One region of the Parasphingorhabdus pacifica genome, then DNA from elsewhere that is predicted to be linked to it. Evidence: riboswitches for the same ligand, from Rfam matches in the RefSeq annotation. Region 1 holds a riboswitch; the other holds the start of a gene.
What was found. Region 1 has a riboswitch for cobalamin ahead of ACYVAN_RS01055 (HoxN/HupN/NixA family nickel/cobalt transporter). Riboswitches for the same ligand answer to the same signal wherever they lie in the genome.
Positions count from the first base shown of each region.

Region 2: it holds a riboswitch for cobalamin, as region 1 does, so the genes downstream of both, metE (5-methyltetrahydropteroyltriglutamate--homocysteine S-methyltransferase) here and ACYVAN_RS01055 (HoxN/HupN/NixA family nickel/cobalt transporter) in region 1, are expected to answer to the same signal.

Region 1 is NZ_BAAGYS010000002.1:228,327-236,141, reverse strand. It holds gene cbiE (precorrin-6y C5,15-methyltransferase (decarboxylating) subunit CbiE) at 1-691, shown strand, start outside; gene ACYVAN_RS01065 (cobalamin biosynthesis protein) at 688-2,043, shown strand; gene ACYVAN_RS01060 (DUF1876 domain-containing protein) at 2,123-2,392, opposite strand; cobalamin riboswitch at 2,518-2,713, shown strand; gene ACYVAN_RS01055 (HoxN/HupN/NixA family nickel/cobalt transporter) at 2,816-3,862, shown strand; gene cobA (uroporphyrinogen-III C-methyltransferase) at 3,963-5,186, shown strand; gene cobN (cobaltochelatase subunit CobN) at 5,361-7,815, opposite strand, start outside.
Region 2 is NZ_BAAGYS010000002.1:504,223-512,037, reverse strand. It holds gene ACYVAN_RS02360 (transglycosylase domain-containing protein) at 1-1,816, shown strand, start outside; gene ACYVAN_RS02355 (CPBP family intramembrane glutamic endopeptidase) at 2,015-2,968, shown strand; gene metE (5-methyltetrahydropteroyltriglutamate--homocysteine S-methyltransferase) at 3,022-5,310, opposite strand; cobalamin riboswitch at 5,448-5,680, opposite strand; gene ACYVAN_RS02345 (APC family permease) at 5,978-7,378, shown strand; gene ACYVAN_RS02340 (serine hydrolase domain-containing protein) at 7,461-7,815, shown strand, end outside.

The DNA of each region.
Region 1 (7,815 bases):
GATCGAGCCGGCCGAAGCGGCCAAGCGCACCTGGCGTGAACCCAATCTGGTGCTGTGCTTGACGGAGCCGGACGCGGTGCCGCCTCGCGGATGGCGCGCGGGTGGATCGCCGTCACCACCGGAATCCGGTTGGGCGCTGCCCGCGGACGACTTCTCCCATCGGGAAGGCACCCTCTCGTCGGCCGAAGTTCGGGCGGTGGCCCTCGCCAGGCTCGCGCCGCGACCCGGTGCACTGGTGTGGGACGTGGGAGCGGGTTCGGGTTCGGTCGCGGTGGAGTGCGCCAGGCTGGGGGCGGCCACGATCGCCGTCGAGTCCGACGAGGCGCAGGTCGTCCGGCTGGTCACGAACGCGGCGAGTCATGGCGTGGACGTCCGCGTCGAGGAGGGCGAAGCGCCGCGGGTGCTGCGCGATCTGCCCAGGCCGGATGCGATCTTCGTGGGCGGCGGCGGAAACGCGGTGGTGACCGCGTGCGCGCACGCCGGTGCGACGCGCGTGGTCGTCGCGCTCACTGCGCTGGACCGGATAGCGGGCACTCGCGAGACGTTGCGCAGCGCGGGCTATGAGGTCGAAGGCGTGCAGCTGGCGGCGAGCCGACTCGCCGAAGCATCCGACGGCACCTGGCAGCTCGCGCCGAACACGCCCGTCGTGCTGGTCACCGGGCATCGGACCGGAACGGAGGAACGAGCATGATCGGGCTGTTCGCGGCCACTACCACGGGTAGGCGTGCCGCAGCTGAGCTGGCCGCCCGGCTCGGGCCGGACGCGGTACTGGTTGACGGGCCGGTGGGGCCCGCACTGCGGCGGGCCTGGACCACCCTGGACGGGGTGGTGCTGTTCGTCGACACGTCTTCGGCGGTGCGGCTGATCGGGCCGTTGCTGGGCGACGAGAGCACGGACCCGGGTGTGGTGTGCGTGGACGACGATCGACGTTTCGCCGTGGCGGTGGCGGGTGGTCGTTCGGGGGGTGCCAACGCGCTGACCCAGCAGGTGGCCGACGTGCTGGACTGCGTCCCGGTGACCGTGGTCGGCAGTCTGGCGGTCGGTCCGCTGGACGAGCTGGCCGACGAGTTCGATGCCACTGTGGACGGTGATCTGGCCGCGTGCGGAGCGGCCGTGCTCGACGGCGAACCGGTCCGCCTGCTCAACCCGCACGGCTTCCCGCTTCCGGCGCTGCCGTCGAACGTGGCGGCCGACCCGGAAAATCCGATGTGGACGGTTGTGTTGGACGATCGCCGCCCGGACGAGCCCGATGACGACCGGACGGTGCGCATCATCCCCCGGACCCTCGTGGTGGGCATCGGCTCGAGCCGGGGCGTCAGTCGCACCACCGTTACCGACCTGATCGCCGGTCTCGACACCGCACACGGGCTCGACCCGCGAGCCGTGCGCGCCTTCGCCACCGTCGAGCACAAGGCAGACGAGACCGGAATCCTCGAAGCCGTGCAGGACATGGGCTTCTGGCACACCGCCGATGGAGGTGACGAACTCCCGCTGCTGACCTTCTCGACCGATGAGCTGGCCGAGGTCGAGGTGCCGACCCCCAGCGACCTGGTGCGTGCCGCGACCGGTACGCCGAGTGTCGCCGAGGCCGCCGCCGTGCTCGGCGCCCGGGAGATGGGTGGCGGAGCCGGCGTGGAGTTCGCGGCGCCCAAGACCAAGAACGAGAGCGTCGCGGTAGCGGCCTGCCGGGTCCGGCCGCGAGGCAGGCTCGCCGTCATCGGGATCGGGCCGGGCCCACCGGACCTGCGGACGCCGCGTGCCGAGACGCACCTGCACCGGGTCGCTGTCGTGGTCGGCCGTCGCGAGCATCTCGACGATCTGCACCACCTGCTCCGCGCGGGAACCCGGTTGCACCCGACCGCGCGCAACGAAGCCGACCGCCTCGATGAGGCGATGCAGCTGGCGCGTGCGGGCAACGCGGTCGCGTTGCTCGCCCCCGGTGACGGGGAGCTGAGCATGCGCGCGGCCCAGTGGCAGGTCACCGACGACATCGACCTGGTTCACGTCCCGGGCGTCGCCGAGCGCGACCAGGGTCTGTCCTAGACGGTATGGCCCAACGGCCGCGGAGGTGACGTCGCGGGAAACCGGACCGGCCCGGATCCGGTTTCCCGCGGTCGGCCCGTCATGCGGGCAGGTGCACGCGCCGATGCTGTCGTTCTCCGATGTCGTGCGCCGCGGTGTCCAGCAGCTTGTGGGCCAGTTCGAACAAGGCGCGGGCCACCGCGATCTCGTCGCCGATCTGCGGGACGTCCGGGTCCTCCGGATGCCGTCGTGCCGTCCCGTGACCGTGCAACGCCTGACCGTTGGTCGTTGTCATCCCGACGTCCGCGGTCGTCTTCGCGCCCGCCTCGATGACCTGCATGTCCAGCGTGATCGTCCGAGTCTCGTACATGGTCGCCTCCTCGGTATCCGGTTCCAGCATGCGCCGGTAGGTGGCGTGATGGAAGTCTCCATGTCCCCTGACCGGGTGGGGTCGGGTCGGCAACCCGGGAGTCGTATCGCTGGTGAGCGAATTCACCGAGGTTTGACCTCGGTGGCGCGGCGGGTGAGGATACAGCGGCCGGTGGGGAGGAACTCGGTGTGAATCCGAGACGGTCCCGCCACTGTGACCGGGGAGTGGGTCCCGCGGACCACGGCTCGAACGAGCTGGAAGGTCGGGACCGGGAAGCGACGATCCGGGAGTCAGGACATTCGCCACCGGCGCCGCGTCACGCCGTGGCGCGCGAACGCCGATCCCCTCGGGCGGGAGAACCCAGGAGGTCCGGACCCCATGTCTCGGGACACGGAAGTTGAGCGAACGCACTCCGGTTGGGGTGTGGTCGAACGTCGGAAAGCCGCGATCGTCCTCGCCGCTGTGGGCGTGCTGCACTTGCTCGGGTGGGGCGGTTACCTGCTCTACCACGATTCGTTCGGTGCGGTGGGCGGCCTCGCCGCGGCGGGGACCACCGCTTACCTGCTGGGCCTCCGGCATGGTTTCGACGCCGATCACGTTGCCGTGATCGATGATGCGACCCGGCTGCTGATGCAGCGCGGACGCAGGCCGGTATCGACCGGAATGTGGTTCGCGCTCGGCCACGCCAGCGTGGTGATGCTGCTGGCGGTCGGCGTGGCGTTCGTCGCGGGTCCCGCGGCCCAGCGATGGGCTGAGCAGACGGGGGCCCACACCGCGACGCTCGTCGACCTCTGCGTCGTGCTCGTGCTCGGTACCTTGGCGGTGCTCAACGCGCTGGTGCTGCGGGACGCGGTGGGGCTGCTGCGGCGCGGGCGGAGTGGACCGGTCGCCGAGCACGAAGTCGAAGACGTGCTCGGGCGGCGCGGGGTGCTCGCCAGGCTGCTCCGGGGGCGGATGATGCGCATCGGTCGTTCCTGGCACCTGTTCGGCATCGGTTTGCTGTTCGGGCTGGGGATGCAGACCGCGACCGAGATCACGGTGCTGGCTCTGGTGGCGCCGCAGGAGCAGATCTCCTCGGTCGCCGTGCTGAGCCTGCCGCTGCTGTTCGCGGCCGGTATGTGCACAGTGGACAGCGTGGACGGAATGCTGATGTCCCGCGCTTACACCTGGTCGCTGGCTCAGCCGATGCGCAGGCTCTGGGTGAACGTGACCACCACGGCGTTGACCGTGGTTCTCGCCGCTGTCGTCTCGGTGGCGGTGCTGGCCGGACTGCTCTCCGACCTCGGGGTCTCGCCGATGGCGCCGGTGGCCTCGCTCGGGGACCATTTCGAACTGCTCGGCTACCTGACCATCGGGGCGTTCATGGCAGTATGGGGCGGCGCTGCGCTCTGGTGGAGGCTGTCGGGCCCCGGCGACCACCCGGACGGTGGGCTTTCGCCCGCCAGTAGCGCCGCGCGGTCAGGCCGATGAGCGTGAGCCATGTCACGCCCGCGCGCCCCGGCTGCTTCGGCCTTCTTCGAGCTGGTTCTCGGCGACGTTGCCGGGTCGAACATCAACACGGACTACGGACATGACCACGCACACTGAACATCATTACTTCGCAGGGCTCGACCTCACCGGCAAGCGGGTGGTGGTCGTCGGCGGCGGCACCGTCGCGCAACGCCGGGTGCCCCGGCTGATCAACGCCGGGGCTCTGGTCGAAGTGATCTCTCCGGAAGCCACGCCCGCGGTGGAGGCGATGGCCGATGCGGCCGAACTGACCTGGCATCGCCGCCCGTACGCCGACGGCGATCTGGCGGGCGCGTGGTACGCGGTGGCGTGCGCCGCGGGCAACGAGGTGAACGCCCAGGTGGCGGCCGAGGCGGAACGGTCCAGGGTGTTCTGCGTCCGAGCCGACAACGCTTCCCTGGGCACGGCTGTGACCCCCGCCGTCGCCGAGCACGGGGGACTGCTGATGGGCGTGCTGGCCAGCGGTGATCACCGCCGGTCCGCCGCCGTCCGGGATGCGCTCGCGGCCGCGTTGCGCAGCGGGACGATCGACGACAACGCCGAGCGCCCGGCGCCCGGTGTGGCGCTGGTCGGTGGTGGTCCCGGTGACCCCGATCTGATCACGGTCCGCGGGCGCAGGCTGCTCGGTTATGCCGACGTGGTGATCGCCGACCGGCTCGCACCGCGTGAACTGCTCGACGAGCTGGGGCCGCACGTGGAGGTCGTCGACGCTTCGAAGATCCCGTACGGGCGGGCCGCCAGCCAGGACGTGATCAACGAGTTGCTCATCGAGCACGCGCGGGCGGGCAAGTTCGTCGTCCGGCTCAAGGGCGGCGACCCGTATGTGTTCGGACGTGGTTTCGAGGAGCTGCAGGCGTGCGTGGAGGCGGGTGTCGCGGTGACCGCGGTACCCGGCATCACCAGCGCACTGGCGGCTCCCGCAGGCGCCGACGTGCCCACCACCCACCGGGGTGTGGCGCACGAGGCGGTCATCGTCTCCGGTCACGTCGGGCCGCACGACGCGGAATCCCTGGTGGACTGGCCCGCGTTGGCTCGGCTGCGCGGCACCCTGGTACTGATGATGGCGGTCAAGCGGATCGGGGAGTTCGCGGACGTCCTGCTGGAGCACGGCCGGGATCCGAAATCGCCGGTGGCGGTCGTCGAGGAGGGCACCACCCGCGGTCAGCGGACGCTGCGCACGACTCTGGCCGAGGTCAAGGGTGCCGTGCTCGAAGCGGACGTCAGGCCGCCCGCCATCATCGTCATCGGTCCGGTGGCCGACCTCGCTCCCGAGAGCCGCCGCTGAACGCATCCGTCTCGGGGCGACGTCACCGGCCACCCGATGGTTCCGGCGACACGATGGTTCCGGCCACGTGATGGCTCCGGCAAACGAATGCTCCGCAAAACGAGGGCCCCGAAAAGCGAAGGCCCCGGACACCCGCCGCGCGACGGGTGTCCGGGGCCTTCGTGTCGGCCAGGGTCAGCTGCCGGCCGAGCCGTCCTCCAGGTCGCCCTCGGCCTGCAGGTAGATCTCCCGCAGCGCCTGGAGGGTCTCCGGGTTGGGCTCCGACCACATCTCCCGATCCGCGGCTTCGAGCAGCCGCTCGGTGATGCTGTGCAACGCCCACGGGTTGGACTCGGTGAGGAAGTCGCGGTTCTCCTCGTCCATCACGTAGGTCTCCGCGAGCTTCTCGTACATCCAGTCGCCGACCACGCCGGTGGTGGCGTCGTAGCCGAACAGGTAGTCGACCGTCGCCGCCAGTTCGAACGCGCCCTTGTAACCGTGCCTGCGCATGGCCGCCAGCCACCGGGGATTGACCACGCGGGCTCGGAACACCCGTGAGGTCTCCTCGGTCAGCGATCGCGTGCGGATCGAGTCCGGCCTGGTGCTGTCGCCGATGTAGGCCGCCGGTGCCTTCCCCGTCAACGCACGCACCGTGGCGATCATGCCGCCGTGGTACTGGAAGTAGTCGTCGGAGTCGGCGATGTCGTGCTCGCGCGTGTCGGTGTTCTTGGCGGCCACCGAGATCCGCTTGTACGCGGATTCCATGTCCTCCCGAGCGGGCGCACCGTCGAGTTCGCGGCCGTAGGCGAAACCGCCCCACACCGCGTACACCTCGGCGAGATCGGTGTCGTCCCGCCAGTTGCGGCTGTCGATCAGCGGCAGCAGGCCGGCCCCGTAGGCACCCGGCTTGGAACCGAAGATCCGCATGGTCGCGCGCCGCTCGTCACCGTGTTCGGCCTGATCGGCCCGGGAGTGCGCCCGGACGAAGTTCTCCTCGTCGGACTCGTCCAGGTTCGCCACCAGCCGCACCGCGTCGTCGATCAGCGTCACCACGTGCGGGAACGCGTCCCGGAAGAACCCGCTGATGCGCACGGTCACATCGATGCGCGGGCGGCCGAGTTCGGACGTCGGAATCGGTTCGAGCCCGTTGACCCGGCGGGAAGCCTCGTCCCACGTGGGGCGCACACCGAGCAGCGCGAGCACCTCGGCGATGTCGTCGCCGGAGGTGCGCATCGCACTGGTGCCCCACACCGACAGGCCTACCGAACGGGGCCAGTCGCCGTGGTCTTCGCGGTAACGCTGCAGCAGCGAGTCGGCGATCGCGTACCCGGTCTCCCACGCGAGCCAGCTGGGCACGGCCTTCGGATCGACCGAGTAGAAGTTGCGTCCCGTAGGCAGCACGTTGATCAGGCCGCGCAACGGCGAACCGCTCGGCCCGGCGGGCACGTAACCGCCCTCCAGGGCGCGCAGGGTCGCGCTCATCTCGTCGGTGGTCGCGTCCAACCGCGGGACGACCTCGGTCGCGGCGAACTCGAGGACGCGGGTGACGTTCTCGTCGGCGGAACCGGTGACGGACCGGCACACCTCGGAAGCCGCGTCCGGCTTCCACCCGTTCTCCTCCATGGCCTCGACGAGCCGGTATGCGCGGGTCTCGATCTCGTCGACCCGTTCACGGGGGACGCTGCCGTCCTCGACCAGGCCGAGCGCCTCGCGCAGCCCCGGCAGCGCGGCGTTCTGCCCGCCCCACATCTGGCGTGCGCGCAGCATCGCCAGCACGAGGTTGACCCGGGCTTCCCCGGTCGGGGCTTCGCCGAGCACGTGCAGACCGTCCCGGATCTGCGCGTCCTTGATCTCGCAGAGCCAGCCGTCGACGTGGATGAGGATGTCGTCGAACTCGGCGTCGTGCGGGCGTTCTTCCAGCCCGAGGTCGTGGTCGAGCTTCGCGGCCTGGATCAGCGTCCAGATCTGGCTGCGGATGGCGGGCAGCTTCGCCGGGTCCATCGCGGTGATGTTGGCGTGCTCGTCGAGCAGCTGTTCCAGCCGGGCGATGTCGCCGTAGCTCTTGGCGCGGGCCATCGGCGGCACCAGGTGGTCGACCAGTGTCGCGTGCACCCGCCGCTTCGCCTGGGTTCCCTCACCCGGGTCGTTGACCAGGAACGGGTAGATCAGCGGGAGGTCGGCGAGCGCGGCGTCCGGAGAACAGGCCGCGGACATGCCGGCCGTCTTGCCCGGCAACCATTCGAGGTTGCCGTGCTTGCCCAGGTGGACCATCGCGTGGGCGTCGAACTCGTCGAGCAGCCACCGGTAGGCCGCCAGGTAGTGGTGGCTCGGTGGCAGGTCCGGATCGTGGTAGATCGCGATCGGGTTCTCGCCGAAACCGCGGGGCGGCTGCACCATGAGCACGACGTTGCCCGCTCGGATCGCGGCGAGCACGATCTCGCCTTCCGAGTCCTGGGAGCGGTCGACGAACTGCTCGCCGGGCGGCGGTCCCCAGTGCTGCTCGACCTGGGTACGCAGTTCCTGGGGGAGCGTCGCGTACCAGGCGTTGTAGCGCTGGGCCGGAATGCGCACGGGGTTGCCTTCGAGCTGCTCTTCGCTGAGCCAGTCGGGATCCTGCCCGCCCGCCGCGATCAGGGCGTGGATCAGCGCG
Region 2 (7,815 bases), 280 kb from region 1:
TGTCGAAGACAAGCGATTCTGGGAACACGAGGGCGTCGACTGGCAGGGCACCATGCGTGCGCTGGCCACGAACATCAGCACTGGGGGAACCACCCAAGGTGCCTCGACGATCACCCAGCAGTACGTCAAGAACTACCTCGTGCACGTCGTCGCCGACTCTCGCGTAGACGCCGAGCGGGCCAAGGAAACCACCATCGCCCGTAAGCTCCGCGAAGCAAAGGTCGCCGTCGAGCTCGAACGCACCATGACCAAGGAGGAAATCCTCACCGGATACCTCAATGTGGTGCCCTACGGCAATCAAACCTTCGGAGTCGGGGCGGCGGCCCAAACGTATTTCGGCACCACCCCCGACAAACTGACCATTTCGCAGTCAGCGCTACTCGCCGCGATCGTCAATCAGCCGGGGTCCCTGAATCCGCACACGAACCCCGAAGAAGCACTCGAACGCCGCAACCTCGTCATCGACCTCATGTCCGATCCGCACAACAACATGCGGATCACCGAAAAGGACGCGGCCGAAGCCAAGAAGGAACCACTCGGCGTGCTGACGCCACTCGGTCGACCTCCGAACGGCTGCGTGGGTGTCGGTGACGGGACCACAGACGGGTTCTTCTGCACATACGTGACGGATTACCTCGAACGTGCCGGAATCGACTCGGACCGGCTGGACACCGGCGGACTCACCGTCCGCACCACCCTCGACCGCACCGCCACCGACGCGGCGAAGGACGCGGCCGAGAAACAAGTCCCGACACAGACCGACGGCATCGCGAACGCGATGGCAGTCGTCGAACCAGGCACGGACAAGCACAAGGTCCGTGCGCTTGTGGCGAACCGCGACTTCGGAAACGACGCCAGCAAGGGACAGACCGCCTACGACATCGTCAGCAAGGTTCAGCCCTTCGGTGCAGGGTCGATCTACAAGGTGTTCACTGCCGCCGCCGCATTCGCACAGGGCATGAATCCGCAAGACGTCATCGCCGTACCACCCACATACACCTCCAGCGTCTACAAGAACGGCACGGCGCCGTACACCGTCGGAAACGCGGAAGGCGTTCAATCGGGCCCGCAAACGCTGCAGATGGCGCTGGCGAAATCGCCGAACACCGCTTTCGTGGCGCTGCAGGAACGAGTGGGACTCAACAACGTGGTCGACATGGCGTCCCGTCTCGGGTTGCGGCGCGGGATGAACGAAGTGAACGAAAATGGACAACCACTCAGTGAAGACGGTTCGAACGGGCCCTCTCAAGGCCAAGCGATCAAGGAGAACAACCGCGGGGCCTTCACCCTCGGTTACACACCGACCAGCGTGCTTGAGCTCTCCAACGTCGCCGCCACGATCATGAGCGGCGGCACGTTCTGCCCACCGACTCCGATCGAAGAAGTCAAGGACCGGCACGGCAACATCATCCCGATCGAAGAGCAGCCCTGCGATCAAGCGGTCACACCCGAGGTCGCACGCGCACTCGCCGAAGGCCTCAGCAAGGACCACACCGAGGGAACTTCCCAACGCGCCGCCGAAGCGGCGGGCTGGACACGTCCCCTGATCGGCAAGACCGGTACAACGCAGCAACACCGCTCGGCCGCGTTCCTGGCCGCCACGCCGCAGATGGCCGGCGCGGTGCTCACCTACGCCGACGGCAACAGGCCCGAAGGGATCTGCGACAGCGGTGGTGACGCGCCGCCGTTCCTGTGCGGGACAAACGGCGGAAACATCTATGGCGGCAAGGTGCCCGCACGCACCTGGTACGACGCCATGACCGAGGTGCACGCTGGCCTGCCACCGGCCCCTCTGCCCGGTGTACCTGCCCCGTAGGTCTGCATCCACGGTCACCGAAGGCGCCGGTGCTCTCGGTGACCGTGCAGGAAGCTCCTTCGCCCTGAAGGAGCCCGCCGCCTTTCGGTAGACAGCATGGGAACTTTTCTTCCACACGTGAAAGAAAAGTTCCCATGCTGCGCACCGCAACCCCTGCCGGGCGTTCGCGCAGATCACATCTCTTGGCAGGATGAGGAGGTGAACACCGAGCAGGATCGCGTCGATGTCCGTGGGACGGTCAGCTTCGTAGCCATCGCCTACGTTCCGGCATGGTTGTTGACCCTCCCCATGTGGATCACCGGACAGGGGCTCTTGTGGCAATGGGCGCCGCTCGTGCTCACCGCCATGATGTTCATGCCGGCCGTCGCTACCTTCGTCGTGAGCAAATGGGTCAGCCCGAAACCCGACCTCCTCCGCGCCACGGGCATCCGGTCCCCGGGCGGGTTTCGATCATGGTGGCGGTACTCGCTTGTCGCCTGGCTCGGCCCACCGGTCGTCATGCTGCTCGCCCTCCTGGTGGGCGATCTGCTCGGCGTTTACCACGCGGACTGGACGGGATTCTCCGGCCTGGCCGAACAGAACCACACCGAAGTGATCGGCGAGCCCGAGACATCCCCGAACACCCTCGCGCTGACCGAAGTCGCCCAAGTCTTTCTTCTCGGCTGGTTCAACGTCGCCGCAGCGTTCGGGGAAGAATGGGGCTGGCGCGGATACCTGCTGCCGAACCTGATCCCGCTGGGGCAACCCGGCGCATTCCTCGTCACAGGAGTGTTGTGGGGCTTGTGGCATGCCCCCGTGCTGGTTCTCGGCTACAACTATCCGACAGTTCCGGTCGTCGTCTCCTTCATCATGATGGTCTGCTTCTGCACACTCGTGGGCGTACTGCTGGGCTGGTTGCGGCTCGTGTCTCGCAGCGTGTGGCCGCCCGCTATCGCCCACGGGTTCCTGAACGCCTCCGCCGGGCTGCCGCTGATCTTCGTCGCCGCGGGTAACCCGATCAACAATGCCCACGTGGGCTTGCTCAGCTGGAGCGGTTGGATAGTGCTCATCCTGCTGATCGTGCTACTCGTCCTACTCCGAAAGCTTCCGGTGAAGCTGGAACACGTCCCTGACGGTTTGACCCGCGGCGTTCGTCGCCTCAGCAGGCGTTGAGAGCATGGGAACTTTTCTTCCACACATGAAAGAAAAGTTCCCATGCTCACGAGTCACCGGAGCGAGGCCCGCACCTTCTCAGCGGCCGCCACGGTATTGCGCAACGCATCCTCGACTTCAGCGTATCCACGAGTCTTCAACCCGCAGTCGGGATTAACCCACAGGCGGTCCGCGGGGACCGACCGCAGCGCGGCACGCAGCAACTCTTCCACCTCGTCGACCCCAGGCACTCGAGGTGAATGAATGTCGTACACGCCAGGGCCGACGCCGCGAGCGAACCCGACCGCATTGAGATCGTCGAGGACCTCCATTCGGGACCGCGCGGCTTCGATGCTGGTGACATCCGCCTGCAAAGCGACGATCGCGTCGATCACATCACCGAACTCCGAATAGCACAGGTGCGTGTGGATCTGAGTTGAATCCGCGACACCGGACGTGGCCAACCGGAACGAATCCACAGCCCAACTCAAATACGCCTCGTGACCTTCTCTGCGGAGCGGAAGCAGTTCTCGCAACGCAGGCTCGTCAACCTGTACAACGCCGACGCCGGCTGCTTCGAGATCCCGAACCTCCTCACCGATGGCCAATCCGACCTGCATCGCCGTGTCCGCGAGTGGTTGGTCATCCCGAACGAACGACCAAGCCAAGATGGTGACGGGGCCCGTCAACATCCCCTTCACCGGTTTTGCGGTCAGCTGTTGCGCCTGCTTCGTCCAGTCGACGGTGATCGCGTGCGGTCGGGACACATCGCCGAAGAGAATCGGTGGGCGCACACAGCGAGACCCGTACGATTGCACCCACCCGTTGTCCGTACTGACGAAGCCGGACATGTGTTCGGAGAAGTACTGGACCATGTCGTTGCGTTCGGGTTCGCCGTGGACGAGAACATCCAGTCCGAGTTGCTCCTGCAACCGAACGATGCGTTCGATCTCGTCGAACATCCGACGGTTGTAGGTCGCCCGGTCGATCGTGCCGTTGCGCAGTGCTGCACGAGCTTTCCGCACGTCACTGGTCTGCGGGAACGAACCGATGGTCGTGGTGGGAAGCGGAGGCAGATTCAGGGTTTGTCGCTGAGCTTCGCGCCGAACAGCGTAGTCGGGCCGTTGAAAGTCACCTGAGGTCAAATCCCTGACCCGTTGCCGGACGTTGCCGTCATGTCGACGAGCTGAATTTCGCCGAGCTTCGATCAACGAATTTTGAACTGAGAGTTCGTCGGCCACCGCATTCCGGCCGTCTCGTAGCGCACGATTGAGCAGGACCACTTCGGAGACCTTCTGCTTCGCGAAGGCCAACCATGGTTTGATCTCCTCGTCGATGCTGGTTTCGGCATCAACGTCATAGGGCACGTGCAGCAACGAACACGATGTCGCGATCGACACGTCACCGGCAAACCCGAGAAGGGTAGCGGCGGTGCCGAGTGCTGAGTCCAGGTCCGTACGCCAGATGTTGCGTCCGTCCACCAAGCCGGCGACCAAGGTCTTGTTTCGCAGACCATGGATGGCGGGCAGCCGATCTATAACGGGCCGCCCTGCGACGAGATCCAGGGCGATCGCCTCGACATCGGTCTCAGCGAGAACGCCCAACGCCTCCCTCGGATCTCCGAAGTAGGGAGCCACCATCAGCTTCGGTCGGTCGGTCGCGTGCGCGATTTCGTCGTAGGCGCGACGCAGCAGAGCCAGTTCTTCGGTGGATCGGTCGGCGGCGAAGGCCGGCTCGTCCAACTGGACCCACTCCACACCGGCTTCGTGGAGCTCGCGCAAGAGATCGACATAGGAGGGCACCAGGTCATCGAGCTTGTCCACGGTACGAAACGATTTCGGGGAGCCCTGTGCTGGTTTGGACAACAACAAGAACGTCAGCGGTCCGACCACAACCGGGCGGGTGAGCACGCCCATATCGGCAGCTTCGTGGCACTGCTCGACGGGAGTGCGGTCGGCCAGTGCGAACTCCGTATCCGGGCCGATCTCGGGGACGAGGTAGTGGTAGTTGGTGTCGAACCACTTGGTCATCTCGAGTGGAGGCGTCGACTCAACGCCTCGTGCCATCGCGAAATAGGTGTCCAACGGTCCGAGTCCCAGACGCGTGTACCGCTCGGGCACTGCGCCGAACGTGACAGCAGTGTCCAACACCTGGTCGTAGAAGGAGAAAGTGTTGCTCGGTACCGAGTTCACACCTTCGTCATGAAGTTCCCGCCACGTGTTCGTGCGTAGCGTCCGGGCCACATCCCTGAGTTCTTCTTCCCCGATACGGGATGCCCAGTAACTTTCCAACGCCCGCTTCAGTTCGCGGCGCGGCCCGATGCGCGGATATCCGAGTACGGTCGATCCGATCGTGCTGGTCAAAGCTCTCTCCTCGCGAGCTCGGTGACACGGCAAGTCCGACAGCCCCGAAGAGGTGAACGCGTACCGCAGACCAGTCCGGTGGAGTGGCCGCAGTGCCCGCTCGCCCTCCCTCGAGGCCACGGACGAGCGCACACACGCTGGTGTGCGCACCGATGGCAGGTCTTCGGACTCGTGGGCGGTCCCATTTCGGATGTTCCTACTAGCCGTCAGCTTCCCAGGCATGCCCAGTGCTTTGCCGACCGAAAACGGGCGGCGACGGCGTTCGTTCCCACTCACCGCTGCGGGGCAGTCCCGGAGTTACACCGGGTTCCCTCTTGCCTCACCGGTCACGATCCCTCGCCGCCGGTGAACCATCAGCGTCCTGAACCCTACTCGTTGGGCTCCGGATGGCAAGACCCATCGCCTTGTGCCGGGTCTCACCACAGGGGTGTCAGCAAGGGAACTTTTCTCTCAGTTGTGGAAGAAGGGTTCCCTTGCTCGGTGTCGGAATCTCGTGCTACTCGGGTGTATGTGAAACGGGCTCAGCCCGGCTGTAGAGGGTGAGCCGTGCCCCATTTGGAGTAAGCGGCTACGAGATGGACCGCGTGCCGGTCCGGGTATTGTCAACCTCTTCCGCTCGCTGCAGGATGTGGCTTCGATACTTCCGTCCCGGCATTCGGGAGCGCACATGAGCAGTGATGAGCGTCCGTTCGAGCGAGTACTCAGACGTAAAGACGTATTGGCGGTCGGATTCGGTTCGATGATCGGATTCGGCTGGGTTGTCCTGGCCGGTCAGTACATCGACGACGCTGGTGTGCTCGGATCCGCGCTCGCGTTCGTGATCGGTGGTCTGATCGTAGCGCTGGTCGGTCTCACCTATGCTGAGCTGGTATCGGCGATGCCGAAAGCAGGCGGAGAACACCACTACGTTCTCCGCGCCCTCGGTTCGAGATGGGCATTTGTCGCATCGTGGGCTGTCGTCGTCGGCTATGTTTCCGTCGTCGCATTCGAGGCGGTGGCGCTACCTGAAACGATCGCCTACCTCGTTCCGCAACTGTCTACCGGAGTGATCTGGCACGTCGCTGGATCCCCGGTTTATGCGATATGGACGATGGTTGCCGTCGCCGGAGCGGCCGTGATCACCATTCTTAACTATGTAGGTGTCCGACCTGCGACGACACTGCAGTCGATAGGTGTGCTGTTCTTGCTCGGCGTAGGTGCGTGTCTGCTGTTCGGCTCTCTCGGCAGTGGTTCGATCGCCAACGCCGACCCGCTGTTCACCGGCGGAACGATGGGAATCATGGGTGTCGTTGTGGCGACACCGTTCCTGTTCCTCGGGTTCGACGTGATCCCCCAGTCCGCAGAAGAGACCCAGCTCCCCAGTCGGCAGGTCGGCAAACTGCTCGTGCTCTCCGTGGTGCTTGCCACTTCCTGGTACGTGCTAATCCAGATAGCCGTCGGAACCGCGATTCCACTGCATGAGATTCAAAGCTCCGATTTGGCTACCGCCACGGCCATGGCAGCGCTATGGAACAGCGACACGATGGGTGGCCTCCTCATAGTCGGCGGTGTGGCAGGCATCCTGACTAGCTGGAACGGGCTACTCATCGGGTCCAGCAGACTCGTCTACGCCATGGGAAAGTCCAAAATGCTCCCAGCATGGTTCGCCAAGATACACCCAAAGTACAGAACGCCCAGCAATGCAATTCTTTTCATTGGCGGGATAAGCATGATCGCGCCACTGTTCGGTGAACAAATGTTGACATGGTTGTCCAACGCGGGAGCGGTCAACATCGTCGTGGGATACTTGCTCGTATCCGTGTCCTTCCTCGTGCTGCGGCGTCGCGAACCTGAACTCGAGCGACCGTTTCGCGTTCGCCGGCCCTGGGGTATCGGGGTGGCGGCAATCCTACTGAGCGCCATGCTGATCCTCCTCGCGCTACCAGGAATGCCGGCAGCTCTGTCATGGCCCTACGAATGGATGATCACCATCCTCTTCTGGGGTATCGGCGCGGTCTTCTTTCTGTCGGTTCCGCGCATCCCACCAGGGCCGGGAGCAGACGAGCAGCTTCGCAGCGCCCGGGCATGAACCGTGCGAGCAAGGGAACCTTTCGCGCACATCTGAACGGAAGGTTCCCTTGCTGCCGGGCCGCACGTGACAGCATGTGCGAATGCTGACGAGCTTGTTGCCCACCACCCAGCGCGCCTTGCTGCGGCGGTTGGCAGTGGAACAGAGTGAGAACCGGGTCCCGTCGCTGACTGCGGGTCTCGTACGTGATGGCGAGATGATCTGGGCCGATTCCAGGGGGACGGTCGATGGGCAGCGACCAACCGTCGATACGCAATACCGCATAGGGTCGATCACCAAGACCTTCGTCGCGGTCCTGGTCATGAGGCTGCGAGATCAAGGCCGCTTGGCCCTCTCCGACCGGATTGACCAACACGTTCCCGGGACCGCCGTGGGAAACCGCAGTATCGAACAGGTCCTCACCCATTCAAGTGGCCTCAGTGCGGAACCAGCCGGGC